Linked DNA regions of Prosthecodimorpha staleyi. The protein of the gene in region 1 interacts with the protein of each later gene in a pairwise test. Links are inferred from orthologs where the notes say so. Each region holds a gene or a part of one and is shown on either strand. Other genes may lie near its edges.

Region 1 (15,487 bases):
TGCTCTACGATCTTGCGGCCCAGGTGGCGAACCATCTGTTGGCCACGCACCCGGAAGATGGCGTTCGCAAGATCCTGCGTCTCCACAGACAAGAGATTGCCCGCTTCGTTCATGCGCAGATGCAGAGCCACTTCTGGCAGGATACCGAGGTGGAGTACGAGATCGTCGTCACGCGCGGCTTTACCGAGCTGCGAAAGAGCGCCTATACGGCAGCGGCTGGGGAGGCGCCGCTCGATTTCCGTCAGTCCCCCGCGGACAAGGCCAACATGGCTCGATACCTGTTTGGCGGGTTCCAGAAGTGCCTATATCCCACTCAGAAATTTCAGTCGGATGCCGAGCGGAAGCTATCGGTCATTCTCGATCGGGAAGCGCAAAAGTGGTTCAAGCCGGCGCGCGGACAGTTCCAGCTATTCTATCGCAGCGGTACGGACCTTCAGGAGTATCAGCCGGACTTCGTAGCAGAAACAGATGACTGCATCTTGATGCTCGAACCCAAGGCATCAAACCAGATGACCGATCCGGACGTGTTGGCAAAGCGCGACTCCGCGCTTGAATGGTGCCGGCATGCGAGCGGTCATGCAGCGAGCTACGGCGGCAAGCCTTGGCGCTACGCTCTGATCCCGCATGACGCGATCGCGGAGAACATGACGCTCGTCGGTCTTCTACAGCAGTTCGGAGAGACAAGATGAGCATCCCAGACTACCAGTCGCTCATGCTCCCAGTTCTCCAGATTGCGGCGAAGGGGGAGACCTCCGTTCCGCTTGCGGAAGTGGAGATCGCGGCGATGTTTGCGCTCCCCCAGGAGGAGCGCGACCAGATGCTCCCGAGCGGCAAGCAGCGCGTCCTGCACAACCGGATCCACTGGGCTAAATTCTACCTGACAAAGGCGGGGTATCTGGAATCCCCCAAGCGTGGCCGGTTTGCCATCACTCCCTCGGGAACGGCTTTGCTCGCGAACCCGCCCACCAAGCTTGACACCCAACACCTGCTGTCCGTGCCGGCGTTCCGCGAGTTCTACCGGGCCGATCAACCTGAGGAGACAGTCGGCGCGACGACGCAAGGTGCAGCGCCCAGTGCGACACCCGAGGAAGTGATCGAGGCAGCGTTCAACGCCACGCAGGCCGCGCTTCGAATAGAGCTTTTGGAACGCATCCTCCAGAACGGACCGGGCTTCTTCGAGGGGCTGATTGTCGATCTTCTGGTTGCCATGGGCTACGGCGGTTCGCATCGGAATGCGGCGGCTCAACTCGGTCGAACCGGCGATGGCGGTGTCGACGGCGTTATCAACGAGGATGTTCTGGGCCTTGACCGCGTTTATGTGCAGGCCAAACGCTACACCCCCGGCACATCCGTTGGTCGTCCTGACGTTCAGGCTTTCACAGGTAGCCTAGTCGGGCTCGGTGCGACGAAGGGCGTCTTCGTCACCACCTCGATGTTTTCTCCGCAGGCAGTCGAGTTTGCCGCACGCATCCCGCAACGCGTCATCCTGATTGACGGGAAGAGGCTCACCGAACTCATGATCGAGCACGGCGTCGGCGTCCGATCGAGCCGCGTGCTGGAGTTCAAGCGTATCGACGAGGACTTCTTTGTCGAGGAATGACCGGCACGGTTGCCGCATTTCGCGGTCTTGCGTTCATGCCCAGTGCCTTCGATCTCCCTCTCTCGATGAACAAAGAGAACGCTGGCCGCCGCCGCGGCCCGGTCTCGACAAATTCTCTCTCCTGTTCGTTCAGCCACCTCGGCCGCTCACAGACGGAAAGACCACTCAACGGGCCTGTTTAGATGCCCGCGCATTCTCGACAAGGTCTGGGAAACCGCCTCAGATGCCCGCTTCAAGCTGCCTGGGATGGGTATGCGGATATTGCTCGCATCATACGCCGCAAATTTCGCGGTGATTGCCCTTGTCCATGCGGAGAAAGAAGACCATATTCACCGCGAAAGGTGCGGTGAATATGGTCTATATCCACGAGTTGGAAGATTGGCCACGGTTCAGGTGGGCGGAGGCAGTGATCAGCGGCCCGCTGGCAGCCGTTCGTCATCGCCAGGGCCGGCTGATTGGTCGCATGGAGGCGCTCGGCTTCGATCTCCGGACCGAAGCAGTTCTCGCCACTCTGACCGAGGACGTGGTCAAGTCGAGCGAGATAGAGGGTGAGAAGCTCGACAAGGAGCAGGTGCGCTTGTCGATCGCCTGGCGCCTCGGCCTGGACATCGGCGCGCTCACTCCGGTCGATCGAAACGTCGAAGGCGTGGTCGAGATGATGCTCGACGCCACGCAGAATTATGCCCGGGCGCTGACCGAGACGCGGTTGTTCGACTGGCATGCCTCACTCTTTCCGACAGGGCGAAGCGGCATGACCAGAATCGCCGTCGGCGCCTGGCGCGACGAAAGTTCTGGACCCATGCAAGTGGTCTCTGGTCCCTATGGCCGCGAGCGCGTGCATTTCGAGGCACCGAATGCGGGACGATTGCCTGAGGAGATGGCGGCCTTCCTCGCCTGGTTCGAGAGCGAAAAAAGCATCGACCCTGTGCTGAAGGCGGCCATTGCCCATCTCTGGTTTGTCACGATCCATCCCTTCGAGGATGGCAACGGACGGATCGCCCGGGCGATCGCCGACATGGCACTCGCTCGCTCCGAGGGCAGTCCGCAGCGCTTCTACAGCATGTCGGCCGAGATCCAATTGGAACGGAAGAATTACTACACCGCGCTCGAGCGCACGCAGAAGGGTGATCTGGATATCACGGAGTGGATCACTTGGTTCCTGGCCTGCCTCGATCGGGCTATTGATGGAGCCGAGGCGATTCTTGGCAAGGTTCTACACAAGGCTGGCTTCTGGGGGCGGATGGAGGGGCAGTCGTTGAGCGATCGGCAGCGTGCGATGATCAACCGACTCCTCGACGGCTTCGAGGGCAAGCTGACGTCGTCGAAATGGGCCAAGCTCACGAGGGTGTCGCCGGACACGGCCCTGCGCGACATAAACGATCTCGTGTTACGGGGGTTTTGGTCAGGGATGACGGCGGCGGGCGCAGCACGAGCTATTCGCTCGCGCCCAGCTGATTCGAATCCGAGCCCTATGGAGGCCGACATTTTGCTCCGGATTCGTGTTGCTCGCACTCCGGGGTTCCTTACGAGGATGGAGTGATGAAACCTCTGCCATCTGCGGAGTTTGCCGAGGAAACCTCACAGTGCCACCTACATTTCCGAACTACGATAATTGGTCATATATGAACGATAATCTGGATATATCATTCATATATGGAGGATTGCGTGAGCTCCCCAAAGGCGAGGACCGCCCTTAAAAGGCTTGGAAACGACGTTCGCGGCGCGCGCCTGCGCCGAGGCATCGCCGTAGCCGATCTGGCGGCGCGTGCCGGTACCTCGCCCAGCACGATCGCGCGGCTCGAAAAAGGTGATACTGGTGTTGGTATCGGTGTACTGTAAGCGCTGCCCTCAGGCCACGGCCCCGGCTTCCGCCTTGCGGAACGCCCATGGCAGCAGGTCGTCGATCCGGCTCTGTGGATGCCCAGCGACAATCCGGGTGATGACCTCAGCGAGATAAGCCTGCGGGTCGACGTCGTTGAGCTTGGCGGTCTCGACGAGCGAGGCGATAGTCGCCCAGTGCTCGCCGCCGCCGTCGGAGCCGGCGAAGAGGGCGTTCTTGCGGGTGAGCTCGATCGGTCGGATCGAGCGCTCGACGACGTTGCTGTCGATCTCGACGCGGCCGTCGTCCAGGAACCGGGTGAGCCCCGGCCAGCGCGAGAGGGCGTAGCGGATCGCTTCGGCGAGCTTGCTCTTCTGGCTGATGAGGCCGAGCTTGTCGCGCAGCCACGGCTCGAGGGCGTCGACGAGCGGGCGGGTCTTCTCCTGGCGCACGGCACGGCGCTTCTCGGCCGGACGGCCGCGGATCTCGTCCTCGATCCGGTAGAGCTCTGCGATCCGGCCGAGCGTCTCGCTGGCGATCGGTGCCGGTCCGGATTGGGCGAGTTCATAGAAGCGGCGGCGCACATGCGCCCAGCAGAAGGCCAAGCGCACGGCGTTGCGTTCGGCGAGCACCCGATAGCCCGCATAGCCGTCGACCTGCAGCGTGCCGACGAAGCCGCCGAGATGCCGGACGATGGTCTCGCCCTTGCGGTCCGGTGCGTAGAGGTAGACGACGGCGGGCGGACCCTGCCCGCCGAAGGGGCGGTCGTCGCGGGCATAGGCGAAGATCTGCCCAGTCTTGGTACGGCCCCGGCCCGGATCGAGCACCGGCGCCGTCGTCTCATCCGCGAACAGCTTGTCCGACGCCTTCAGTCTCTCAAACAGCCGCGCGTGGACGGGCTTCAGCAAGAAGGCGGCCTTGCCGACCCAGTCCGCGAGCGTCGAGCGGTCGAGGCGGATGCCCTGGCGTGCATAGATCTGCGCCTGACGGTAGAGCGGCAGGTGGTCGGCGTACTTGGACACCAGCACGTGGGCCACGGTCGCCTCGGTCGGGATGCCACCCTCGATCAGGCGCGCCGGTGCGTTCGGCGGGCGATCGCAGTGCGATCGCTTTGTCCGCCTCACCCTGGACCACGACCTCCTCGCAGGCCCGGCAGGCATACTTCGGCCGGCGGGTGACGAGCACCCGGAACTGGGCGGGGACGACGTCGAGGCGTTCGGAGACGTCCTCGCCCATGGCATGGAGCGGTCCGCGGCAGCAGGGGCAGCTCTTGTCCTCGACGTCGACCACCTGTTCGATCCGCGGCAGATGGGCGGGCAGCGCACCGCGGTTGGCGCGGCGCCGGGCGGCCCGAGCTTCCCGCCGGACCGGGTCGGCCGCCTCGTCGCCGGCGAGCCCCTCGGCCTCCACCTGCTCGGCCTCCTCCAGCGCCAGCAGCAGCTGGTCCTCGGGCAGGCTCTCGGCCTTCCTCCCGAAGCGGTGGCGCTGCAGTTCCTTGATGATCTGGCGCAGCCGCTCGTTCTCGGCGCGCTCGGCCAGGAGCATCGCCTGGAGCGCTCGGGCATCGTCGGGAAGGGTCGGGGCCGCGTCGGTCACGAGGCCGATTCAACCATATCCGTCAGCGATTTGACAGCAGAACGTGGTGCTGGTTCAGCTCGCGGTTCGGGGCTTTGCGACCGTTCGTGTCTCGTGCACCCGTCGCCAGTCCAGCCCCTCCAGGAGGGCCTGCAATTCGGCCGCCGTCAGCCGCACCACCCCGTCCGTGACCGATGGCCAACAGAACCTGCCGTCCTCCAGTCTCTTGGCGAACAGGCAGACGCCGGTGCCGTCCCACCAGACGAGCTTGACCCGGTCGGCCCGCTTGGCGCGGAACACGAAGATCGCGCCCGAGAAGGGATCGGCACCCATCGTCTCCCGCACCAGCGTGGCGAGCCCTTCGGCGCCCTTGCGGAAGTCCACCGGCTTCGTCGCGACCATCACCCGGACGGTGCCGATCGGCGTTCCCGCGACGACGAGGGTCACGACACCCCCTTCAAGGCGCCGATCACCGCCGCGACCAACGCCGGTGATGCGCCGTCGCCGATCCGCACCGTCACCCCGGCAGCCTCCACCTCGATCGCCGCTCCGGCAGGCTTCCGAGTGCGGCCGCTCTTCGGCCGGCCAGGCCTCCGGCACTTGCGCGGCTTCGCGACGGTCTCCGCCTCCGGCTCCGGCGCGACTACGGCAGGCACGAAGGCGAGCGCATCGGCCTCCGTCCGCTTGCGCGCCTCCCGGCGCCAGGTGAACACCTGCTGCGGCGTCAGCCCATGCCGGCGCGCAACCTCGGACACGACCGCCCCGGGCTCCAGCGTCTCGGCCACGATCCGCGCCCGATCATCTGCCGTCCACCGCCGCCGGCTGAGCGAGCCGTTGATCACCTCGAAGCGGCGCACCTCGGCCCGCGGCTCAAGTCTAGAGCGTTTCATGTTTTGATAGAAGCATATCCAGCGTTGGCCAGGTAGTTTGCGCATTCGCGCGGTGAGATGGTTTCGACGAGTGCGCCGACGTGTCGCCAAGTCTCCTCGACGGTTCGCTTCTGGGCGACCCGCATCCAGTGCTTGATCTTGGCGAAGGCCTGCTCGATCGGGTTCAGGTCCGGCGAATAGGGTGGCAGGAACCAGAGCCTGGCGCCGGCGGCCTGTATGGCCTGGCGGATGGCAGGCGATTTGTGGCTGCCGAGGTTGTCCATCACGACGATGTCGCCTGGCCTCAGCGTCGGGACGAGTTGTTGCTCGACATAGGCGCGGAAGCAGCGGCCGTTGATCGGGCCGTTGAAGACACAGGGGGCAGTGAGGGCATCGGCGCGCAGCGCGCCGAGAAAGGTCAGCGTGCGCCAATGACCCTGGGGAGCGAAGCCCTTCAATCGCTTTCCCTTCGGCCCCCAGCCGCGGATCGGCGCCATATTGGTTTTGATCCAGGTCTCGTCGATGAAGACAAGGCGCCCGGCGTCGAGGCCCTTCTGCCACATCTGCCAGCGACGCCGACGGCGCGCGATGTCGGTCCTGGTCTGCTCAAGCGCATACATCGTTTTTTTTGAAGCGCAGGCCCTCGTGCCGCAGGAACTCCCACACGGCGTTGTGCGAGACGATGACACCTCGCGCCGCCAACTCGGCCTTCAGCCCATGCAGCGTCAGCTGTGGGTTCTGGCTGATCCGCTCGGCGATGAAGGCCCGGTGCGGCTCCAAAATCCGCCGCCGATAGCCACCCATCTTTGCCGGCGCCACCGAGCCCGTCGCCCGTTGACGCTGCGACCACTTCACCACCGACGACACAGCCACGCCGAACCGCGCCGCCACCGATCGGGTCGTCTCGCCCGCCAGAACCGCCGCCACCACACGCTCACGCAGATCGTTCGAAAGAGCTCGCGCCATCCGATGCTGGCCTCCGCCCAGCCAGCATCTTGAATCACACTCTCAACCAAACCGGAATCCTCTCCGATTCAGATTCAAGCTGAAACGCTCTAGGGCCAAGTCCAGACACAAAACGATCCTCCAACGGATCGTCAAAATCGGCCTTCAAGCGGCGGGGAGGAAGGTGGGACCGGGACAGCGCTTACGGTGTACTCGCCGGCATTCTCGTAGTTCTGGGGCTTGTCGAGCGCTTGGCCGACCTCATCGATATCCGTAAGGACGATTTGGGTCTGGCGCTCGCCTCCGAACAGTTGCCACAGCGCGGAAGGACGTATGCAGCGAAGCTGCGCAAGCAGAATGCGCGCGCGTCTGAGGCCACGGTTGGGAAAAAGGACATCGTTGACCCGGACGGTGTGACCTTCTGATGCCTGTGTCGTTCTTGGTGGGAGCTTGAAGCCCGTTAGGGGCCTTTCGGGTGAGGCCATGGCGTCAAATTCGAGGAAAGGCATGGCAGGTATCATCGCGCGATGTTTCGCAGTCAATCGCGAACTTTTGTGATCGGCTCTGGCTATTTTTCCCGCGCTTCGTATATAATGCAAGCGTATGGATCGACGCCGCACACCGCGCCACATTTATTGTGGAAAAACAATTGCGTATTAATCTGACGGTAATCGTCGAATTCTTCGTTTTACACTCATCGAAAAATCAAATACTTACCGCTCCGGTTAATCATCGAGTGGGAGTGAGAGGTTGCTCCTCTGCGTTTCGTGCCGGGAAAGAGTCTCGGCGCGACGCGGAGGAGCGAAATTCTGCGATTGAAAGCAGGTTCTCGGATTCTGTCTGCCCGGTTTTCAGTGGGGTAGGCTTTCGATCGAGGGAATCTAATTGAATGTCCTTGTTCGTAGCCAAGCATATTGTCGTTGGATTGATGATCGAGTACTCCGGTTCGCAAGAACCCGTTCCATTATGCGGAAATTTGGATTGGCGACGCGGAGAGCCTGATGTTGGTCCATATCTTCGGTATCAAGGCGTGCGACACGATGAAGAAGGCGCGCGCGTTCCTTGAGGCGCAGGGCATCGAGACTGTCTTCCACGACTACAAGGTCGAGGGCGTGACGGCGGATCGTCTTTCCGGCTGGATCGCGGCAGTCGGCTGGGAAGCGCTCCTGAACAGGTCCGGCACGACCTTCCGAAAACTGCCCGAAGCCGATCGGCAGGACTTGACCGAGGCTAAGGCCGTCGCCCTGATGCTCGCGCATCCCTCGCTGATCAGGCGGCCCGTCTTGATGAACGGAGCGGAGATCCTGGTCGGTTTCAAGCCGGAGACCTATGCGCGGCTCGTTGGGTGAGGGGCCGGCCTCGATCGAGGACCTTCGGCCTGCGGGTCATGCGCCGGGCCGGCCGGGATCGTGATCGTGTGGCGGCGGACCGCGCAGGCGCCGGCCCGGCCGACGACCTGCCTCGGCTCGCGCCTGCTTACGCGCGTCATGGTAAGCGAGAGCGGCGGTGCCGGAGGGGAGGACCGGGGCCGATCTCGACATCGCCGCCGGGCCTGCCGGAGGCCTGCATGAAGCCGTCGGCGGCACAGATTATCGAGGCATCGCAACAGGTGCCCGGCGGCCCGAATTCGCAGAAGATCCGCGCCGGTTACGCATGCCAAAGCCGCGTCGTTCACCTCTCCTGCGACGCCGCCCGAGCGGGACGCGACCTCCGAGGCGCGGCACGCACACGGGCGAGTCGACACCGTCTTTGCACCGTGCAAGGCTGAAATCCGGCCCGATAGATCGAGGGCCCAAGCGGGCGTCGGATGGTGAAAATGCGCAGACGGGCAGGCCATGCGTTTTAGAGAACTGCCCGCTTAGCGGGAACTCTGCCGGAGCGGACGGCCCGGCAATATTGACATGGTCGCGGGTCGCCGGCCGGATCCAGGGCGAGCCTGATCTCATAGACGCCGACAAGGACCATGAGCCGATGGCTGAACGTCCCGTCTTCGTGCCGACCCCGGCCGAACCGCACTGGGTGCACGAAGTTCGCTTGCCATTCAAATGGCATTCAGGCTTCTCCTCATCGCAAAAGAAGAAGAACGTCCTGGCCTTGCGCGACTCTGCAAAGCAATCCGGCATTGCGCCGGTTCTCGAGGTTTCCAGCCAATCTGACCTGGCCTTGGGTCGCGCCTTGAGTGCGTTCAATCTGAGGACGGACATCGAGGGGCTGAATACGACGGTGGAATGCGCCTTCCAGGGCAGCAAGGTCTTTGCCGGTGGCGGGCCCTATACCGACCTTTACGAGACCGACAGCCGGTCGGCCAAGACGGACGAACGGCTCCGTCGATCGGGCCGCCTCGTCCAATTCCAGCTGCAGGGAACGGACTACCCGCTCGATCCGCCGACGGTCTTCTATGACTGGCTCTATATCACGGCGCTGAGCCGATTGCCCGTGGAGAGCACCGCGCTTCTTGACTATGCCGGTTTTACGGACATCGAATTCAACCCGGAACGCTCGTTGAACTGCCAGGCGAGATCGTGCGCGCTTTTTGTCGCCCTTCGAAAGGCCGGAGCCTTCGCCCGCGCCTCTCGTCCTTCGCCGCGTTCCACGCGACCATGTCCAAGACCGAAGGTCCCGATCAGACGTAGGGTCATGTGGCACCCGGCGGTCGACCGCCTGCGAGGCCAATTTGAACCCCGCATTCCCGATGCCCACCATATTCAATTTCGAAGGCTACGACATCCGCGGTCGCCGCTAGGCGCGGCTCCGCACACCGTGAGGGTGGACGGAAAGGCCGGCTTCGTGGCTTCTGATGGGACGAAGTTGGTCTCTACGCCCCGATCCTCGGCTCGAAGCCGCCGGCCGCTCGCCGGTTCAAGCTGTGGGGCACTGACATGGTCAGGCGTAGCAAGACATTTGAAGAACTAACTTCACGCCAGACGCTGCCGCAGAGAAGCCGGCAAACACCGCACCAAACCTGTTCATCCTGGCGCTTCGTTCGACGGAGACCCTATAGGGGTCATCGTCTGGAACGCCATCCCAATAGGAGAGCATGGCGGTGGCTTGCCTGCGGACGAAAACCAGCAACCTGCGGCCAAGAAGGCAAACGCTGCGAAACCAATGTCAGACAGCAGAGAAACCATAGACCACTTCTGGGGTAGAGGCCCGACAAAGTCCTGGGGGGGTAGAATCTCAACTAAGTCTTTGAAAAATAAATATAAAAATGCCGTGGCGCGCCCTACGGGAGTCGAACCCGTCTTTGCAACGTGAAAGGCTGCCGTCCTAACCGATAGACGAAGGGCGCGTGCGGGGGTGTATAGGCGGGTTCGGCCGGTCGGACAAGACGGTTTCGGCGGACATTGTCCCTTTCATTCGATCTTTCAACAGCGGATCCGGCGCGGGCCCCGGAATTGGCTCGCCCGGGGCGCGCGCGATCCGCATCTCTCCTGTGGATGAAGGCGCACTGCCGGTGGATCAAATGGGGATTGACGAAAGAACAAAACACGAACAATATGGGGATAACGGCCGCTGGCGGCCAATTTCGGGAGGTCGACATGATGGTGTTCATGCGTGAGGTGGTATCGGCGGGCGCTCTGCTGTCCTTCATGGCGATGCTGGCGGTCTGGGCCGACGTGATCATGCGCGCCGGCTGAGCTCGGAACAAAACAGGAATAACCGAGCGCCGGGTTATCCACAAGCACCGGCTTTGCGGGGACGGCCGGGATCGATGCGTTGCCTTGGCTGGACCTTGCGCGGAAGAGTCCGGGGCGTCCCGGACCGTCCGCCATCTGATTCGGCGGTCGGAACCGGGGCGGGGGACGTCGAATCGGGTGCGCGACGGCCGGGTCCGTGCCTGGGTCTGTCCGGACCGGGCGGCTTGGCGGGGCGCGCGGGGCGGTTCGGGGTCGGGTGTGAAGTTCGGTATCGGAGCGGGCGGGTGGGCGGAGAAGTCGGGTTCATCCATGTCAGGGCCCATTCGGCCTATTCCCTGCTCGAGGGGGCGTTGCCGCTCGGCAAGCTGATCGAGGCCGCCAAGGCGGATGCGCAGCCGGCGCTCGGTCTGGTCGACACCGGCAATCTGTTCGGGGCGCTCGAATTCTCCGAGAAGGCGTCCGAGAAGGGCATCCAGCCGATCGTCGGCTGCCAGGTGGCAGTCGATTTCGGTGAACCGGTCGAACCGGGCCGCCGGACGGCCCTGAACCCGAAGCGGCCCGCACTGGTGCTGATCGCCGCCACGGCGGAAGGCTGGGCGAATCTCGTTCGCATCGTGTCGCATTCCTTTCTCGGCACGGAAGGGACCGAGGATGCGCATGTGTCCGTCGACTTCCTCGGCGGCCATGCCGGTGGGCTGATCGTCTTGTCGGGGGGGCCGGGGGGACCGATCGACCGCGCCTTTGCCGAGGGGCGGGCCGACCTTGCTCGGGCCCGCCTTGAACGGCTGGCGCATTTGTTCGGCGACCGGCTCTATGTCGAGCTGCAGCGCCACATGGTCGAGGCCGAGCAGGCGGTCGAGGCGGATCTGATCGACCTCGCCTATGACCTGCATTTGGCGCTGGTGGCGACCAACGAGCCCTTTTTCCGCAACCGCGAGGATTTCGAGGCGCATGATGCGCTGATCGCGATCTCGGAAGGCAGGGTCGTCGCGGAGGAGGACCGGCGGCGACTGACGCCGGAGCACGGGTTCAAAAGTCGTGCCGAGATGGTCGCGCTGTTCGCCGATCTGCCCGAGGCCTTGGCCAACACGATCGAGATCGCACGGCGCTGCTCCTACCGCCCGCTCAAGCGCAAGCCGATTCTGCCGCGTTTCGCCGGTGTCGGCCAGGATGCGGAAACGGCCGAGCGGGAGGAGGCGCTGGAATTGCGCGCGCAGGCCGAGGCCGGCCTGGAGCAGCGGCTCGCCATTCACGGCACCGCACCGGGCCTGTCCGTGCAGGACTACCGCGAACGGCTCGCCTTCGAACTGTCGATCATCGTCCGGATGAAGTTCCCGGGCTACTTCCTGATCGTGTCCGACTTCATCAAATGGGCCAAGGCGCAGGGCATCCCGGTCGGGCCGGGTCGCGGCTCGGGCGCAGGCTCGCTGGTCGCCTGGTCGCTGACCATCACCGATCTCGACCCGCTGCGCTTCGCGCTGCTGTTCGAACGCTTCCTCAATCCCGAACGCGTCTCGATGCCGGACTTCGACATCGACTTCTGCCAGGACCGGCGCGACGAGGTGATCCGCTACGTCCAGCAGAAATACGGCCGCGATCAGGTCGCCCAGATCATCACCTTCGGAACGCTGCAGGCGCGTGCCGTGCTGCGCGACGTCGGCCGCGTGCTGCAGATGTCCTACGGGCAGGTCGATCGGCTCGCCAAGCTGGTGCCGCAGAACCCGGCCAATCCGGTCACGCTCGCCCAGGCGGTCAGCGACGAGCCGCGCCTGCAGGAGGCGCGCGAACAGGAGGCGATCGTCGAGAAGCTGCTCGACATCGCCATGAAGCTGGAGGGGCTCTACCGGCACGCCTCGACGCATGCCGCCGGCATCGTGATCGGCGACCGGCGGCTCGACGACCTGGTGCCGCTCTACCGCGATCCGCGCTCGGACATGCCGGTCACCCAGTTCAACATGAAATGGGTCGAAAGCGCCGGACTGGTGAAGTTCGACTTCCTGGGCCTGAAGACCCTGACCGTGCTGCAGACCGCGGTGGCGCTGGTCCTGAAGGAGCACGGTCGTGCGGTCGATCTCTCGGCCCTGCCGTTCGACGATCCGAAGACCTACCAGCTCCTGGCAAAGGGCGAGACGGTCGGCGTGTTCCAGCTGGAAAGCCAGGGCATGCGCAAGGCGATCGCCGACATCAAGCCCGATCGTTTCGAGGACATCATCGCGCTGGTCGCTCTCTATCGGCCGGGTCCGATGGCCAATATCCCGGTCTATGGCGCGCGCAAGCAGGGTCTGGAGACACCGGACTATCTGCATCCGCTGCTCGAGCCGGTGCTCAAGGAGACCTACGGCATCATCGTCTACCAGGAGCAGGTGATGCAGATCGCGCAGCTTCTGTCCGGCTATTCGCTCGGCGAGGCCGACCTGCTGCGCCGCGCCATGGGCAAGAAGATCAAGGCCGAGATGGACGCCCAGCGCGCCCGCTTCGTCGACGGCGCCCTGAAGCAGGGGCTGGCGCGCGAACAGGCCGATACCATCTTCGATCTGCTGGCGAAATTCGCCGACTACGGCTTCAACAAGAGCCATGCGGCGGCCTATGCGCTGGTCGCCTATCAGACCGCCTGGATGAAGGCCAACTATCCGGTCGAGTTCCTGGCCGCGTCCATGACGCTCGACATGTCCAACACCGACAAGCTGAGCGATTTCCGCCGCGAGGCCATGCGGCTTTCGATCCCCGTCATGGCGCCGGACATCCGCCGCTCGGGCACCGCCTTCGACGCGGACAATGGCCGGATCATCTATGCGCTGGCGGCCGTCAAGGGGGTCGGCACGCAGGCGGTCGACCATCTCGTGGCCGTTCGGTCCGAGCGGCCGTTCCGCGACATCTCCGACTTCGCCCGCCGCATCGATCCGCGCCAGCTGAACAAGCGGACGCTCGAAAGCCTGGTCGCCGCCGGCGCCTTTGACGGCCTGGAGCCCGATCGCGGCCGCCTGTTTCACGGCCTCGACCAGATCGTCGGCGAGGCCAACCGGGTCCGCAAGGACAGCGAGGACGGCCATTTCGACATGTTCGCGGGGGGCGGGGCGGAGAAGCCGCTGCGGCTTCCCGAGCAGGGTTGGACGCCGGCCGAGCAGTTGCAGCGCGAGCATGCGGCGATCGGCTTCTATCTGTCGGCCCATCCGCTCGACGAATATCGCAAGGTTCTCGAAGAACAGCGGGTCCAGATGTGGGCGGAGTTTCAGGAATCGGTCAAGCGCGGCGGCAATTTCGGGCGGCTGGCCGGCACGGTGACCAGTCGCCAGGAGCGCAAGACCAAAACCGGCAACAAGATGGGCATCGTGCGGATGTCGGATCCGACCGGACAGTACGAGGCGGTGATCTTCTCGGAGGGCCTCTCCAACTACCGCGACCTGCTGGAGACCGGGCGTTCGATCATTCTCTACGCCAATGCCGAGGAGCGGGCGGAGGGCATCAGCGTGCGCATCGAGAAGGTCGAACCTCTCGAAGTCATTGCAAGCCGTTCGAAGCAGAACCTGCGAATCTTCCTGCGCGATCCGAAGCCGATCGAAAGCCTCGGCAAGCAGCTCGAGCCGCGCGGGGAGGGCGAGGTCTCCTTCGTGCTCCTGGTCGGGGCGGGCGAGCGCGAGGTCGAGGTCAAGCTGCCCGGCAAGTGGCGCGTCTCGCCGCAGGTCGCCGGCGCGCTGAAGGCGGTGCCGGGCGTGGTGCAGGTGCAGGTCGTGTAAGGCGGAGCCCGGCGCCGGTTTAGTCGGTGGGCGGCCCTCGTCGAGGGGGAGGGGCGCGTTCGGGTGTAACGGCTCCGGGTGAGGTCGGCGGGTCTGGGAGCTTGCCGAAAGGCCGTCGGGACGGACGGGCGTGCGCTCCTCGGTCGGCGTCCGTGCGACGGGCCTGGGGCGGGTCAACCGCGGAAGGCGTCCGGATCGGCCAGGTAGGCGTGTTCGTCGGGGCGGCTCAGGCGGCCCAGGATGGCGTTGCGGTGGGGAAAGCGGCCGAACCGCGCGACGATTTCGGCATGGTGGCGTGCCCAGCGCGGGGCGTCGCCGCCGAGGCCTTCGGCCAGGAAGACGGACAGGGCCTGGTCGGCCGGATCTTCGGAATGCATGAAGGGGAGGGCGAAGAAGCGGGCGAGTTCGGGCGGGAAGGCGCGGTCGAAGCGGCGTTCGATCGCCCGGTGGGCGGTCCGCCGGGCGGCCGGATCGGTCGCATAGGCGTCGGCCGTGCCGCGGAACATGTTGCGCGGCATCTGGTCGAGCAGGAGGACGAGCGCCAGCGCACCGTCGGGCGTCTCGGCCCAGCGATCAAGCCGGCCCACGCGGGCGTCCTGCCAGGCGCTCAGGAAGGCCGCGCGACAGCGGGCATCGAAGCCCGGCCCGCCACCGAACCAGAGCTCCGGTCCGGCCTCGAGCCAGAAGGCGATCACGTCGTTGGCGTTCAATGCCGTGGCGTTCGACAGGGCGGCGTTCGGCATGACATCGTGCGACATGGCGGCTCCAGAAGGGGTCCTGCGTTGCGGCGCAGGATCGTCGGAGTGGCAGGATAGCGGGCCGTTCAACGCCGACAAGTTGGCGACCGAAACGCTGCCGATCGGCGCGGCCATGGCGGTCAAGAGCCGGCCGTCGAGCCCAGGCGTCGCACGGGCGCTGGGGCGTGCGGCATCTCGGCCGGATCCGGGCGGCGGTTCCATTGGGCCTTGCCGCCGTGAAGACATAGAGGACCCGTGCCGGTCGACCCCAGGGGGCGATCGGAACGGGTCCGGACGTAGGGAGAATTCAGGCATGCGGACGAAGCCATTCGGGGCGGGCGGCGCGAGCGTCGCGGCCATCGGGCAGGGGACGTGGAAGCTCGACGGCGACGAGCGGGCGGAGGCGGTCGCGGCGCTGCGGCGCGGGCTCGACCTCGGCATGAGCCATATCGATACTGCCGAGATGTATGGCGAGGCCGAGCCGCTGGTGGCCGAGGCCATCGCGGGCCGGCGCGATGCGGTCTATCTGGTCACCAAGGTGCTGCCGCACAATGCCTCGCTCCAGGGCAC
Region 2 (14,207 bases), on another replicon or contig:
GCGCCCTTCTGCTGCAGGAGTTCCTCGACATTGCGCATGGCGCGGCCGAAATCCTTGTCCGGCCCCGCCCAGCGCGCGGAATAGATGCCCGGATCGCCACCGAGCGCGGTGACGGCAAGACCGGAATCGTCGGCGAGCGCCGGCAGGCCGGAGGCTTCCGCCGCCGCGCGCGCCTTCAGCTCGGCATTGGCCTCGAAGGTCGTGCCGGTCTCCTCGGGCTCCGGCAGGCCGAGGCTGCCGGCCGAGACGGCGTCGAAGCCGTAGGGCCGGACCAGATCCTCGATCTCGATCAGCTTGCCCTTGTTGTGGGTGGCGACGACCAGCCGGCCGCCGGCGAGGCGGCGCGCCGTCACAGGATGGCCATGCGCTGGAGGTCGACCAGGCGGGCGATGCCGCCGCGGGCGAGATCGAGCAGGGCGTTGAGCTCCTCGGGCGTGAACGGCTTGCCCTCGGCGGTGCCCTGGATCTCGACGATGCCGCCGGAGCCGGTCATAACGAAATTGGCGTCGGTCTCGGCGGCGGAATCCTCCGCATAGTCGAGATCGAGCACCGGCGTGCCGCGATAGATGCCGCACGAGATGGCGGCGACATGATCCTTCAGCACCTTGCCGTCGACCATCTTGCGCACGCGCATCCATTCCAGGCAGTCGCGCAGCGCCAGCCAGGCGCCGGTGATCGCCGCCGTGCGGGTGCCGCCGTCGGCCTGGATCACGTCGCAGTCGATCGAGATCTGCCGCTCGCCGAGCGCCTCCAGGTCGACCACGGCCCGGAGCGAGCGGCCGATCAGGCGCTGGATCTCCTGGGTGCGGCCGGACGGCTTGCCGGAATTGACCTCGCGCCGGGTCCGGTCATGGGTCGCGCGCGGCAGCATGCCGTATTCGGCCGTGACCCAGCCGCGCCGCTGGCCGCGCAGCCAGGACGGCACGCCGTCCTCGAGGCTCGCGGTGCAGAAGACGTGGGTATCGCCGAACTTGACGAGGCACGAGCCTTCCGCATGCTTGGACACCCCGCGCTCCAGCGTGACGGGGCGCAATTCGTCGGGGGCGCGTTTGGACGGACGCATGGGAGCCTCGGTCGGTTCGAAGGAGCGATGTCGGGTGGGTCGGGACGGTTCCGTAGCCGAGGCAGCCGGACGCATGCAAGCAAAATGGCCCGATCCCGGGAACGAGAATTGCACGGTCGGCGCCGCCGTGGTTCCATCTTCCTCCCTCCAACCTGTCAGAAAGTCCGATGATCCAGCCCCCGAAGGTCCCGCAAGCCGGCTCGCTCGCCCAGATCGACGAGCGCTCGCGGGAGATCTTCCGCCGCATCGTCGAATCCTATCTTGAGACCGGCGAACCGGTCGGTTCGCGCAATGTCTCGAAGGTGCTGCCGATCGCGCTGTCGCCGGCCTCGGTGCGCAACGTGATGCAGGATCTGGAGCATCTCGGCCTGATCTACGCCCCGCACACCTCCGCCGGGCGGCTGCCGACCGAGATCGGGCTGCGCTTCTTCGTCGATGCCTTGATGGAGATCGGCGATCTCAGCCTGGAGGAACGCACGCGCATCGAGGCCGAGGTCAAGGCCGGCGGGGCGCCGCGCTCGTCCGAGCAGGTGCTGACCGAGGCGAGCCAGCTCCTGTCCGGCCTGTCGCGCGGCGCCGGCATCGTGCTGACCAACAAGTCCGACCTGCGCCTGAAGCATATCGAGTTCGTTCGGCTGGAGCCCGGCAAAGGCCTCGTTGTGCTGGTCGGCGAGGACGGCAATGTCGAGAACCGGATCGTCGACCTGCCTGCCGGCCTGCCCTCCTCCGCCCTGGTCGAAGCCGCCAATTTCATCAATGCCAATATCCGCGGCCGGACGCTCAACGAGGCGCGCGCCGAAATCGAGCGGCTGCAGATCGAGCGCCAGGCGCAGCTCGACGAACTGACCGCGCGCGTGGTCGAGGCCGGGCTGGTCAGCTGGGCGGGCGCCGCGGAGGGTCGGCCGCAGCAATTGATCGTGCGCGGCCGCTCGAACCTGCTCGAGGACGTGAAGGCGGCCGAGGACCTGGAGCGGCTGCGGCTGCTGTTCGACGATCTCGAACGCAACCGCGACCTGATTCAGCTGCTCGGCTCGGCCGAGCGCGGCGACGGCGTGCGCATCTTCATCGGCTCGGAGAACAAGCTGTTCTCGCTGTCCGGCTCGTCGCTGGTCGTCTCGCCCTATCGCGACAAGGAGAACCGCATCGTCGGCGCCCTCGGCGTGATCGGCCCGACCCGGCTCAACTACGGCCGCATCATCCCGATGGTCGACTTCACCGCCAAGGTCGTCGGCCACCTGCTGGGCTAAGGCACACGGCGGCGCGGACGGCGGGTGCTGGCAATTCCGCAAAGCCATGCCTACATGCCGGTCCGACCACCCCTGCCCCAGCGTTCCCGTCCCGGCGGACCGGCGATCTTCCTGCTGCCGTCCGTCCGCTCCGCCGTTCCGGAACCGCTCCCGGAGTATCCTTTCATGGACGATACCCGTTCCTCCGCCCCCGTCTGGCACGGCACCACCATCCTGGCGGTGCGCAAGAACGGGCGCGTCGTGCTGGCCGGCGACGGCCAGGTCAGCGTCGGCCAGACGGTGATGAAATCGACCGCCCGCAAGGTCCGCTCGATCGCCAAGGGCGAGGTCATCACCGGCTTCGCCGGCGCGACCGCCGATGCCTTCACGCTGTTCGAGCGGCTGGAAGCCAAGCTCGAACAGTATCCGCGCCAGCTGACCCGCGCCTGCGTCGAACTCGCCAAGGACTGGCGCCAGGACCGCTACCTGCGCCGGCTGGAGGCGATGATGCTGGTCGCCGACAAGGGCGTCACCCTGGTTCTGACCGGCACCGGCGACGTGCTCGAGCCCGAGGGCCATGTCATGGGCATCGGCTCCGGCGGCAACTATGCGCTCGCCGCCGCCAAGGCGCTGATGGATACCGACCACGACGCCGAGACCATCGCCCGCAAGGCCATGGCGATCGCCGCCGAGATCTGCGTCTACACCAACACCAATCTGACGATCGAATCGCTGGCGAGCGAGCTCTGATGGCGGCTTCGCCGCTGGCGGCCCTGCCACTCGCCCGCCGCTCCCGCCGTCACACCACTTTGCGGCTCCGCCGCCCGGACACGCCCCGATGACCAGTTTCTCCCCGCGCGAAATCGTCTCCGAACTCGACCGCTACATCGTCGGCCAGAAGGACGCCAAGCGCGCCGTCGCGGTCGCGCTCCGGAACCGCTGGCGCCGCCAGCAGCTCCAGGGCGCCATGCGCGACGAGGTGCTGCCGAAGAACATCCTGATGATCGGCCCGACCGGCGTCGGCAAGACCGAGATCTCGCGCCGGCTGGCCAAGCTCGCCAACGCGCCCTTCCTGAAGATCGAGGCGACCAAGTTCACCGAGGTCGGCTATGTCGGCCGCGACGTGGAGAGCATCGTGCGCGACCTGGTCGAGGTCGGCATCGGCCTCGTCAAGGCCGCCAAGCGCGAGCAGGTGCAGGCCAAGGCGCATCTCTCCGCCGAGGAGCGCGTGCTCGACGCGCTGGTCGGCAAGGGCGCCAGCCCGGCCACCCGGGAGGCCTTCCGGGCCAAGCTGCGCGCCGGCGAGCTCGACGACAAGGAGATCGAGATCGAGGTGGCGCCGGCCGGCCCGGGCGCCGGCATGCCGAATTTCGAGATGCCCAACCTGCCGGGCGGCGTCGGCGTGATCAATATCGGCGAGATGATCGGCAAGGCCCTCGGCGGCAACCGGAAACCGCGGCGCGTGCAGGTCAAGGACAGCCACAAGCTCCTGATCGCCGAGGAATCCGACAAGCTGCTCGATCAGGACCAGGTCGTCCAGGAGGCGATCCGGGCGGTCGAGGATGACGGCATCGTGTTCCTCGACGAGATCGACAAGATCTGCGCCCGGTCGGACAGCGTGCGCGGCGGCGCCGACGTCAGCCGCGAGGGCGTGCAGCGCGACCTGCTGCCGCTGATCGAAGGCACGACGGTGGCGACCAAATACGGGCCGGTGAAGACCGACCACATCCTGTTCATCGCCTCCGGCGCCTTCCATGTCGCCACCCCGGCCGACCTCCTGCCCGAGCTGCAGGGCCGCCTGCCGATCCGCGTCGAGCTGAAGCCGCTCGACCGTGAGGATTTCCGCCGCATCCTGACCGAGACCGAGGCCAGCCTGATCAAGCAGTATGTCGCGCTGTTGCGGACGGAGGGCGTCGAACTGGTCTTCACCGACGACTGCATCGACGAGATCGCCTCGGTCGCCGTCGACATCAACGCGACGGTCGAGAATATCGGTGCCCGCCGGCTGCAGACCGTCATGGAACGGATCCTCGACGATATCTCGTTCACGGCGGCGGACCAGTCCGGCCAGACCATCACGGTCGACCGCGCCTATGTCCGCGCCCATATCGGCGACCTGGCCAAGAACGCCGACCTGAGCCGGTTCATTTTGTGAATCCGGTCGGCCTGGGCAGCGTCGACCGGAGCGGGTGAGGCCTCAGACCCCGTCCTTGGCGGCGGCGGCGCGCAGGCGGAAGGTGAGGTCGCGCAGGGAGGCCTTGGACAGGCCGCGGATGCGGGCGGCGAGCAGGTTGGCGAGTTCGGTCGCCTCGGGCTCGAGGCCCGAGGTGTCGATCACGATGCGCGGGTCGGAGGCCTCGGCGAGGCGCTGCAGCTCCTCGGCCTCGTCCCAGATGACGTTGAAATAGGCGATGATGCGCTGGACCATGAACCAGGTCGGCACGCCGCGCTTGCCATGTTCGAGCGCCGACAGATAGGCGGCCGAGACGCCGAGGCCCTCGGCCATCTGGCGCAGCGTCACGCCGCGCTGACGGCGCAATTCGCGCAGCTTGGCGCCGAACGGGGTCATGGCTCGATCTCGATCGTCAGGTGGCGCGGCCGGCGCAGGCGGACATAGAGCGCACCGGCGCCGCCATGGGCGGTATGGGCCTCGTCGAAGCCGATCACCACGTCGCGCAGGTCCGGCATGGCCAGCCATTGCGGCACGACCCGGCGCAGGATGCCGCGCTCGGTGCCGTCGAGCGCATAGGGCCCCGACGAACTACGGCCCTTGCCGGTGATCACGATCACCATGCGGGCGCCGCGGGCCTGCGCGCCGGCCAGAAAACGGCGCAGTTCGCGATAGGCGTCGTGCTGGGTCATGCCGTGCAGGTCGAGCCGTTCCTCGATCGCCATGGTGCCGCGCACCAGCTTGCGCCGGGTGCGCGTGTCGATCGGGGCCAGCGGGGTGGGCGAGGGCTTGGCCTTCGGCTTGCCGGCGGTCCCGGATGCGTCGGGCGCAGGATGGCGCGGCGGCGGCGGATGGGCGGTCGGAGAGGCGGCCGAGACGGGCGCATCGTCGTGGACCGGCTCGGTCAGCGGTTCGGCCGGGGCGGGAGCGGCCGCCTTGCGGCGCCGGCGGCGGGCGAGGAGCGGGGAGACCGATTCGGCCACCTTGTCCCAGAGCGCCTTCTCCTCCTCGCTCAAGCCACGATTGCGTCGCCGCCCGCCGCCCATCGTTCACTCCTTCGGCACGAGCAGCACGAAGGCACGGGGCGCGTGCCGGATCAAGCCGGCGCGACGTCCCGCATCCGCGCCGCAGCCGACGAAGACATCGCCGCGCGCCGGCCCGACGATGGCCGAGCCGGTATCCTGGGCCATCATCAGCCGTCGGAACGGCGTCAGTGCGCCGTCGGACCCGAGCGGCAGGTCGGCATCGAGGTAGATCGGCGTGCCGAAGGTGTGCAGCAGCCGGTCGACCGCCAGCGACCGGCCAGGCGTGATCTGCACCCCCGCCGCCGCGACCGCGCCGAGGCCGGGATCGAGGTCCGGCGTCTCGCGGAAGAAGATGTAGGAGCGGTTCTCGCGCATCAGCGCCCGGCCGCGCGCCGGATCGGCCTTCAGCCAGGCGATCAGCCGGTCGGCGGTCATCTCCGCGGCCGGCGCAACGCCGCGTTCGACAAGCAGCCGGCCGATCGACGTATAGGGCCAGCCGGCCTTGCCGTCATAGGTCACCCGCAGGGTGCCGCTATCGGCGAGACGGATGCGGGCCGAGCCCTGGACATGGATGAAATAGGCCTCGACCGGGTCCTCCAGATAGACCAGTTCGAGCCCGCGGCCGGCCAGCACGCCGTCCTCGATCGCGGCCCGGTCGTGATAGGGCACGATCCCGTCCGGGCTCGACCGGGCGAAGGCGAAGGCCGGATCGAGGCCGGGCGGCCGGTTGTGGTCGCGGATGTCGACGAGATCGTCAGGGCGCCGGTACAGCGGCACCGTGAAGCGGGCGGAGGGGACGCGCGAACCGTCGACTTCCGGCTCGAAATAGCCGGTCAGGAAGGGCGTGCCCTCGGCCGGCTCGACCGCCATCGGGCGAAACCGGGCCTCGAAGAAGGCGCGTGCCGACCGGTCGTCGAAGGGCGCCGCCTCCAGGGCGGCGCGTGCGATACGGACGAGCGCCGCGCCGTCGACGCCGAGCGCCCGGGTCCGCGGCGGCTCGTCGATCATCCGGGCGGCGGAGAGCAGGAAGGCCGTCATGGCCTCGCCGTGACGATCCTCGGCCCAGCCGGGGAGGGCGGCGAAGGGCAGGTCGCGAAGGCGGAAACCGATCGGCATGTCGGGCATCGGGCTCGGCGGGGTCGGGGTGAGCCCTGGAGCCGGCAGCGCCGGGGCGCAGTCGGCGCGGGATCTGGGAGGCTGGCGATCAGTCCGGCGTCTTGGTGGCGACCAGGTACCAGTTCGGATCGGCGGAGCCGGCATTGCGCTCGAAGGTCCAGATGTCGACCAGGTCGGAGACCTTCGTCGGATCGCCGTCGATCACGTCGCCCTGGGCATTGCGGGTCACGGTGATCAGCTGGCTGACGAAACGCACGGTGATCTGGACGAAATTGGCGCGCATCCCTGCTTCGACGATCTCGGCCTTGTCGATGCCGACGAAGGTGGTCTCGACCTTCTCGCCGCGGGATTCGCGATCCTGGATCGCCGCGGAGAAGCCGTCGAAGACCTCCTTGGAGAGGAGCGGGCGCAGGGCCTTGCGGTCGCCGGTGGCGAAGCCGGTGACGATCATCTCATAGGCGGCGCGGGCGCCGGCCAGGAAGTGGTTCGGCTCGAAGGTGCGGTCGGCGGCCATGACGGCGCGCAGGGCGCGGTCGAGCGCGCTGCCTTCCGGCACCGGTTCGCCGGTCTCTCCGACGGGCTCGGGCCCGGACCCCGGAGCGCCGCGCGGGGGCATCGGGATGACGTTGTCACGATCGCCGACCTCGGGACGATCGCGGCCCTGATAGGGATCGACCGGCGGACGCTCGCTGCCGGTCTTGCGGCCGAGCACGCTCCTCAGCCGCAAAAATACGACCACCGCGAGCACGAGGAATATGATGTTGTAGAAGTCGAGTATTTGACCCATCGTCTCCCGGACCTCGCTCGCGGCGGCGGCCATGGAGCGGTCGCGTCGCGTCGTCTGTTATGTAGTCTATCCCGAAGCGGGATCCAGACGGAAGCGCAACAGGATCGACGCGTCGGCGCGCACATCCGGCGACGGCTCTTCCCTGATGACGCCGCAATCCCCATGTGGATCTGCGCCCGCCGTCGACGGATGCCGTATCGGACATCGGGACATGACAGAGGATCCGCCGCAATGCCCGCCGGGCTCATCCTGCTTCTGGCCTTCCTGGCCTGGCCGTTTCTGGAGATCGCCGCCTTCATCGCGGTCGGGCGCGAGATCGGCATCCTGCCGACACTGGCGACCATCGTCGGCACTTCGTTTCTCGGCGCCGTTCTTCTGAAGCAGCAAGGCATGGCGGCGCTGATGGCGATCCGTCGGGAGATGCGGCACGGCGAACTGCCGCCGCAGGCGATCGGCCATGCCGCGCTGATCGGGCTGGGCGGCCTCCTGTTGCTGCTGCCCGGCTTCGTCAGCGACATCTTCGGCATCCTCCTGTTCCTGCCGCCGATCCGCTCCCTGATCCTGGCCGCCCTCGCCCGCAACGCCACCATCGTGGTCGTGCGCGGGCGCCGATCCGGCGTCGGCCGCACGGTGGTCGATCTCGACCCGGAGGAATGGCACGAGACGACCCCACCCGCGTCGCGGCCCCACCCGACCGCGCAGCCCGACCCGACCGCGCGGCCGCGGATCACCGGGCCCGACGAGGATGGGCGCCGGCCGTAACGGCACGGCGTCTTTCCGGCAGCAAAGCCCCGTCCTTGTGACGGCGGGTGCAACGTGCTAGCGGAATTGCGCCTTTCGGGGCGTGCGACCGTCGACAGCCGGTCCGGCCCACCAATCGAGGACCACGGATCATCATGAGCATGGACGACGGCAACGGCACCAGCATGGGCCCCGGCGAAGGCGCCGCCCCCTCGGTCAACGTGCTGGCCCAATATGTGAAGGATTTCTCGTTCGAGAATCCGAACGCGCCCCAGTCGCTGCAGCCGCGTGAAGCCGGGCCGCAGCTCAACATCAACGTGAATGTCGGCGCCCGCCCGCTCTCGGCGACCGAGTTCGAAGTCGACCTTTCGCTGCAGGCCCGTGCGGGCCAGGGCGCGGAAGTGATCTTCGCGGTCGAGCTGGTCTATTCCGGCCTGTTCCGCATCACCAACGTGCCGGAGGAGCATCTGCACCCCTTCGTGCTGATCGAGTGCCCGCGGCTGCTGTTCCCGTTCGCGCGCCAGATCGTCGCGGACGCGACCCGCAACGGCGGCTTCCCCCCGCTGATGATCGACCCGATCGACTTCGTCGCGCTCTATCAGCAGAATCTGGCGCAGGCCCAGGCCGGCCAGCCGAACTGATCCTTGCCCGATCAACACCCGGTCGGATTGGGGGCCGTCCTTCGGGGCGGCCCTTTCGTTTGCGTGCGGCGCCCCGCCGACGTCATCCGGCCGCGGCCGTCGGTGCCGGGTCTTCGGCCTCGTATTTCTTCCAGACCGACTGCTCGCCGAGCTTGGCGACAAAAGCCTGATGGGCCGCCAGTTCCTCCGCGGTCAGGCGCGGCGGCAGCGGCTCGGGGCGTGGGCCGGCGCGGCGCCGTGCGACGAAGCCGCCGCGACCGTTGCCGCCGTCGGATGCCGACAGGCCGAGGGCGGCCTGCTTGCCGCCGATCAGCTCGATATAGACCTCGGCGAGCAGTTCGGAATCGAGCAGGGCGCCGTGCTTGGTCCGGCGGCTGTTGTCGATGCCGTAGCGCGAGCAGAGCGCGTCGAGCGAGTTCGGCCCGGCCGGATGGCGGCGCTTGGCCAGCGCCAGGGTATCGAGGACCAGTTCCGGCGGCACCGGCGGCATGCGCAGCCGGGCGAACTCGGCATTGATGAAGCCGATGTCGAAGGAGGCGTTGTGGATGACCAGCCGCGCATCGCGGATGAAGGTCGCAAAATCCTCGGCGACGGCCGCGAAGACCGGCTTGTCCTTCAGGAACTCGTCGGACAGCCCGTGCACGTCGAAGGCCGCCTTGGGCATCGACCGCTCGGGGTTGATGTAGACATGGTAGCTCTGGCCGGTCGGAATATGGTTGACCAGTTCGACGCCGCCGATCTCGACGATCCGGTCGCCGGTGCGCGGGTCGAGCCCGGTGGTTTCCGTGTCGAGTACGATCTCACGCATGCTGGGTCATCCCGGTCGAAGCGAGACGGAATCGAATCACTCGGCCCCCTTTGTGGCAAGGGGCCGCCGGCCGGTTGTCCCCGACGACATCTGCGCCAGGACGCGCAGAAGGCCATCGACCTGGATTTCGGCCGCCGCGAGCCCGCGGCCGGTGTCGATGACGAAATGCGCCCGCCGCCGCTTCTCCGCATCCGGCACCTGGCGCGCCAGGATGGCGTCGAGCTTGGCCTGCGTCATGCCCGGGCGGGCCATCACGCGGGCGCGCTGCACGGCCGCATCGGCCGAGACGACCGCAACGGCATGGACGCGCGCCGCGCCGCCGGTCTCGAACAGGAGCGGCACGTCGAGCACGACGACCGGCCGGCCGCCCCGGCGCGCCGCGTCCAGGAAGGCCGTCTCCTCGGCCCGGACCAGCGGATGCACGATGGCCTCCAGGCGCCGGATCTCATCGGGACGACCGAGCACGCGCGCCGACAACAGATCGCGGTCGACGACGCCGTCCCGAGAGGTGCCCGGAAAGGCCGCCTCGATCGGAGCGACGGCGGCACCGCGATAGAGCCGGTGCACGGTCGCGTCGGCCTCATGCACCGGGATACCGCGGGCCATGAACATGGCGGCGGTGGTCGATTTGCCCATGCCGATGGAGCCGGTCAGGCCGAGGACGATCATAGTGCGCGGCCCTCGATATCGGCGACGATCCGCGCCCTGAGGCCGGCATCGACGGACGGCCGGAGCCCGAACCAGCGCTCGAAGCCGGGCACGGCCTGATGCAGCAGCATGCCGAGCCCGTCGACGGTGCGGAGCCCCCAGGAGGTGGCCAGATCCAAGAGATCGGTCACCAGCGGAACGTAGACGATGTCGGTGATCAGCGCATCGCCGCGCGCGCCGCGCAGATCGAGGCCGATGTCGCCGATGCCCTTCATGCCGAGCGAGGTGGTGTTGACCAGGATGCGGGCGTCCCAGAGTAGGGCCTGGCGCGCCTCCCACGGATAGGCCTCGCTGCCGCCGCCGAAGGTGCGGACGAGGTCCTCGGCCCTGGCGACATTGCGGTTGGCGATCTTGGGCCGGAAGCCGCGCTGGATCAGCGCCCAGACGACCGCCCGGGCCGCGCCGCCGGCGCCCAGCACAAGGGCAGGGCCGGGCTCTTTGTCCCATCCGGGTGCCGTCTCGTCGAGATTGGCCAGAAAGCCCAGGGCATCCGTGTTCGTGCCGTAGAGCTTTCCACCGTCGACCCACAACGTATTCACAGCCCCGATGGCGCGCGCGACCGGCTCGACCTCGTCGCAGGCGGCCAAGGCGGCCTCCTTGTGTGGCACGGTGACGTTGCCGCCGGCATAGCCGCTTTCTGGGAAGCGCTCGAGGAAAGCATGAATCTCGTTCGGCGCGACGGCGACGCGCTCGTAGGTGCCGTCGAGACCGGTGCGGTCGAGCCAGTAGCCGTGGATCAGCGGCGAGCGGGCGTGATCGACCGGCCAGCCGATGACGCAGGCGCGGGCGCCGAACCGTCCGGCGGCAGGCGGGGAGACGGCAGGGGCCGTAACCGCGGTCATGGATCGATCAGGCCCCGGGCTCTGAGTTCGGCGAGGAGCGGCAGCATCGGCAGCCCCAGGATGGTGAAATAGTCGCCTTCGATCCGATCGAACAGCCGGATGCCGAGCCCTTCAAGCTGGTAGCAGCCGACGCTGCCCAGCACCGCATCACCGGTCGCATCGAGATAGGCACCGATCGAATCCGCCGAGAGCGGCCGGACCGTCAGGCTGGCCGAGGACAGGTGCCGCCAGACCACGCTGCCGTCGACGGCCAGCGACAGGGCGGCATGGAGCTGATGGGTCCGCCCGGCGAGGCGCGCAAGCTGGGCTTCGGCACCGGCGCGGTCATCGGCCTTGACGAAGAGCTCCGGCCCGAGCCCGAGCGTCTGGTCGGCGCCGAGCACCAGGTCGCCCGGACGGCGGCGCGAGACGGCCAGTGCCTTGGCGTCGGCGAGATGGCTGGCGATCGTTGCCGGATCGGCCCCGCTTAGCAGCAGCGGGGCCTCAACGTCGCGTTCGTCGATGCCGGCGCCTTCGACATCGAAGGCGATGCTGGCGCGGGTCAGCAACTCGATGCGGGTTGCGCTCTTGGAGGCGAGGACGAGGCCCATGCCGGTCACGCGAGCGGCCCCTTGCGGTCGCGCTGGAGCGCGATGATGCCGGCTGCGGTCTCCTCGATCGAGCGGCGGGTCACGTCGATCAGCGGCCAGCCGTTGTCGGCACAGAGCCGGCGCATCTGGGCGATCTCCTGGGCGATGGCCTGGCGATCGACATAGCTGGTGTCGAAGGCCCGGCTTCCGAGCGAGAGGACCCGGTTCTCGCGGATCTGGGCGATCCGCTCGGGGCTCGCCACCAGACCGACGATCAGCGGCCGCGTCGCGGCGAAGACCGATTCCGGGATCGGAACCCCGGGGACGAAGGGGATGTTGGCCACCTTCACGCCGCGATTGGCCAGGTAGATCGAAGTTGGCGTCTTGGAGGTGCGCGAAACGCCGATCACGACGACATCGGCGTCGTCGGCATCCTCGGCCAGCTGCCCGTCGTCATGGACCAGGGTGAAGTTGAGCGCGTCGATGCGTCGGAAATAGGAGGCGTCGAGCTCGTGCTGGGCACCGGCCTTGTAGGTCTGGGCGACGTTCAGATAGGTCCGGAACACATCATGGACCGGCGACAGGACCGACACGCAGGGCGCACCCTGATCGCGACAGAAGCGCTCCAGCCGCTGAGCCAGTTCGGCATTGACCAGCGTATAAAGGACGATGCCCGGCGAGGCCTCGATCTCGATCAGGGCGCGGTCGAGCTGGCGGTCGTTGCGCACAAGCGGATGGACATGCTCGATCGCCTCGATGGAATCGTATTGGGCGGCGGCCGCCCGGGCGACGGTGATCAGGGTCTCGCCGGTGGAATCCGAAACCAGATGGAGATGGAAATAGTTGGTCACCTTCTGCACGGAGTTTTCCCCAGCCTTCGGCCGATCCGTGGAAAACCCGGCCGGATCGCGTGTCGACCGGCCAGTCATACCCCTCGGGCAAAAACGATCAACAGGGACCTTCGCCGGAGAGAGTGCGAAGCCGGCTTTTCCCGATCGTTGGGCAAGGGGCCCGAACCGAGACGGTCATGGACTCCCTATCCACAGCGGGCTGTCTCCGCTGACGGTCGTTAATGCCTTGTTTACCGCGGTAAACGAATGGTTAACGCCGGAGCCGTGGATAAATCTACCGCGCCGCAGCACCCCTCGGCAACGCCCTGTGGCGTTTCACGTGAGTCATTGTGGAGGACCGCCGATCCCGGTAATTCAGGATCAAAGAGTCAAAACAATCACTTCGTGAATCGAAGGGTAGAAGGGGAAGGCTGTGGATCAGGACGCGAGCCGGAAAGAGCGCAAGCTGATACGGGTGCTCGACGGCGAGACCGTCTTCCCCCCGCCGATCTGGGTGATGCGGCAGGCGGGCCGGTATCTGCCCGAGTACCGGGCGACTCGGGCCGAAGCCGGCGGGTTCCTGGACCTCTGCTATTCCCCGAAGATGGCGACCGAGGTGACCCTGCAGCCGATCCGGCGCTACGGCTTCGATGCGGCGATCCTGTTCTCCGACATCCTGGTCATCCCGGATGCGCTGGGTCAGCCCGTGCGCTTCGTGGAAGGCGAGGGGCCGCGGCTCGATCCGCTCGATCTCGCCGAGGTCGGCCGGCTCGATCCGAGCCGGGTGCTCGACCATCTGGCACCGGTCTTCGAGGCGGTCGAGCGCATTCGCGCCGGCCTACCCGGCGAGACGACCCTGCTCGGCTTCTGCGGGGCACCCTGGACGGTCGCCACCTACATGATCGCCGGACGCGGCACGCCCGACCAGGCGCCCGCCCGCCGTGCCGCGTTGAGCGATCCAGACGGCTTCGCCCGCCTGATCGACATCCTGGTCGAAGCCTCGATTGCCTATCTGGCCCGGCAGATGGCCAGCGGCGCCGATGCCGTCCAGATCTTCGACACCTGGGCCGGGGTGCTCGACGAGGCCGAGTTCGATCGCTGGGTGGTCGAGCCGACCCGGCGCATCGTCGCCGGCCTGCGTGCCCGCGTGCCGGGTGCCAGGGTGATCGGTTTCCCGAAGGGGGCTGCGGCGGCGCTGCCCGATTTCGCCGCGCGGACCGGCGTCAACGCGGTCGGGCTGGATTGGACCGTGCCGCTCGGCTACGCCCGCGACATGCTGCAGCCGCGCATCGCCGTACAGGGCAATCTCGATCCGCTCAGGGTCATCATGGGCGGCAGGACACTCGACGAGGGCGTCGATCGGATTCTGGAGACGCTCGGCGGCGGGCGGTTGATCTTCAATCTCGGCCATGGCATCACGCCGGACGCCGATCCGGCCATGGTCGGTCGGCTGGTCGAACGCGTCCGGGCGGCGCAGAGGTGAGCCGATGAACTCCGCCTATCGGCCACGCGCCGCTTCGCCGGCCGTCCGCGCCGCCATCGCCATCGCGGTGACCGTCGCGATCCTCGCCGCCGTGATCGCCACGACGCCGGGGCAGGCCTATCTGTGGATCAAGTCGCTGCATGTGGTTGCGATCATCTCGTGGATGGCCGGCATGCTCTATCTGCCGCGCCTGTTCGT

What was found.
Region 2: the proteins of dnaE (region 1) and dnaQ interact in binary tests that used the Escherichia coli proteins (3 or more experiments, as listed by UniProt). The link is inferred for Prosthecodimorpha staleyi from one-to-one orthologs.

What each region holds. Positions count from the first base shown.
Region 1 is NZ_JAHHZF010000001.1:146,419-161,905, reverse strand. What follows is about bases 10,385-14,380. They hold dnaE (DNA polymerase III subunit alpha), read left to right. Parts: upstream 10,385-10,730; coding sequence 10,731-14,180; downstream 14,181-14,380. Other genes in these bases: KL771_RS00635 (DUF924 family protein), read right to left, coding at 14,354-14,380. In the rest of the region: KL771_RS00700 (DEAD/DEAH box helicase), read left to right, coding at 1-689; KL771_RS00695 (restriction endonuclease), read left to right, coding at 686-1,600; KL771_RS00690 (Fic family protein), read left to right, coding at 1,908-3,140; KL771_RS00685 (helix-turn-helix domain-containing protein), read left to right, coding at 3,254-3,439; IS66 family insertion sequence element accessory protein TnpB, read right to left, coding at 5,070-5,441; IS66-like element accessory protein TnpA, read right to left, coding at 5,438-5,851; KL771_RS00660 (hypothetical protein), read left to right, coding at 7,060-7,233; KL771_RS00655 (ArsC family reductase), read left to right, coding at 7,810-8,157; KL771_RS00650 (DarT1-associated NADAR antitoxin family protein), read left to right, coding at 8,780-9,721; more of KL771_RS00635, read right to left, coding at 14,381-14,938; KL771_RS00630 (aldo/keto reductase), read left to right, coding at 15,231-15,487. UniProt on the Escherichia coli protein: DNA polymerase III is a complex, multichain enzyme responsible for most of the replicative synthesis in bacteria. This DNA polymerase also exhibits 3' to 5' exonuclease activity. The alpha chain is the DNA polymerase catalytic subunit.
Region 2 is NZ_JAHHZF010000007.1:168,937-183,143, forward strand. What follows is about bases 7,715-10,430. They hold dnaQ (DNA polymerase III subunit epsilon), read right to left. Parts: upstream 9,578-10,430; coding sequence 8,852-9,577; downstream 7,715-8,851. Other genes in these bases: KL771_RS15390 (FxsA family protein), read left to right, coding at 7,715-8,149; secB (protein-export chaperone SecB), read left to right, coding at 8,290-8,769; coaE (dephospho-CoA kinase), read right to left, coding at 9,614-10,246; KL771_RS15410 (shikimate dehydrogenase), read right to left, coding at 10,243-10,430. Also shown: rdgB (RdgB/HAM1 family non-canonical purine NTP pyrophosphatase), read right to left, coding at 1-353; rph (ribonuclease PH), read right to left, coding at 350-1,063; heat-inducible transcriptional repressor HrcA, read left to right, coding at 1,231-2,310; ATP-dependent protease subunit HslV, read left to right, coding at 2,476-3,039; ATP-dependent protease ATPase subunit HslU, read left to right, coding at 3,128-4,444; KL771_RS15370 (helix-turn-helix domain-containing protein), read right to left, coding at 4,487-4,858; KL771_RS15375 (Smr/MutS family protein), read right to left, coding at 4,855-5,475; mltA (murein transglycosylase A), read right to left, coding at 5,509-6,600; KL771_RS15385 (Tim44/TimA family putative adaptor protein), read right to left, coding at 6,689-7,420; more of KL771_RS15390, read left to right, coding at 7,619-7,714; more of KL771_RS15410, read right to left, coding at 10,431-11,127; KL771_RS15415 (Maf family protein), read right to left, coding at 11,124-11,717; KL771_RS15420 (pyruvate, water dikinase regulatory protein), read right to left, coding at 11,723-12,556; hemE (uroporphyrinogen decarboxylase), read left to right, coding at 12,960-14,009; protoporphyrinogen oxidase HemJ, read left to right, coding at 14,014-14,207. UniProt on the Escherichia coli protein: DNA polymerase III is a complex, multichain enzyme responsible for most of the replicative synthesis in bacteria. The epsilon subunit contain the editing function and is a proofreading 3'-5' exonuclease.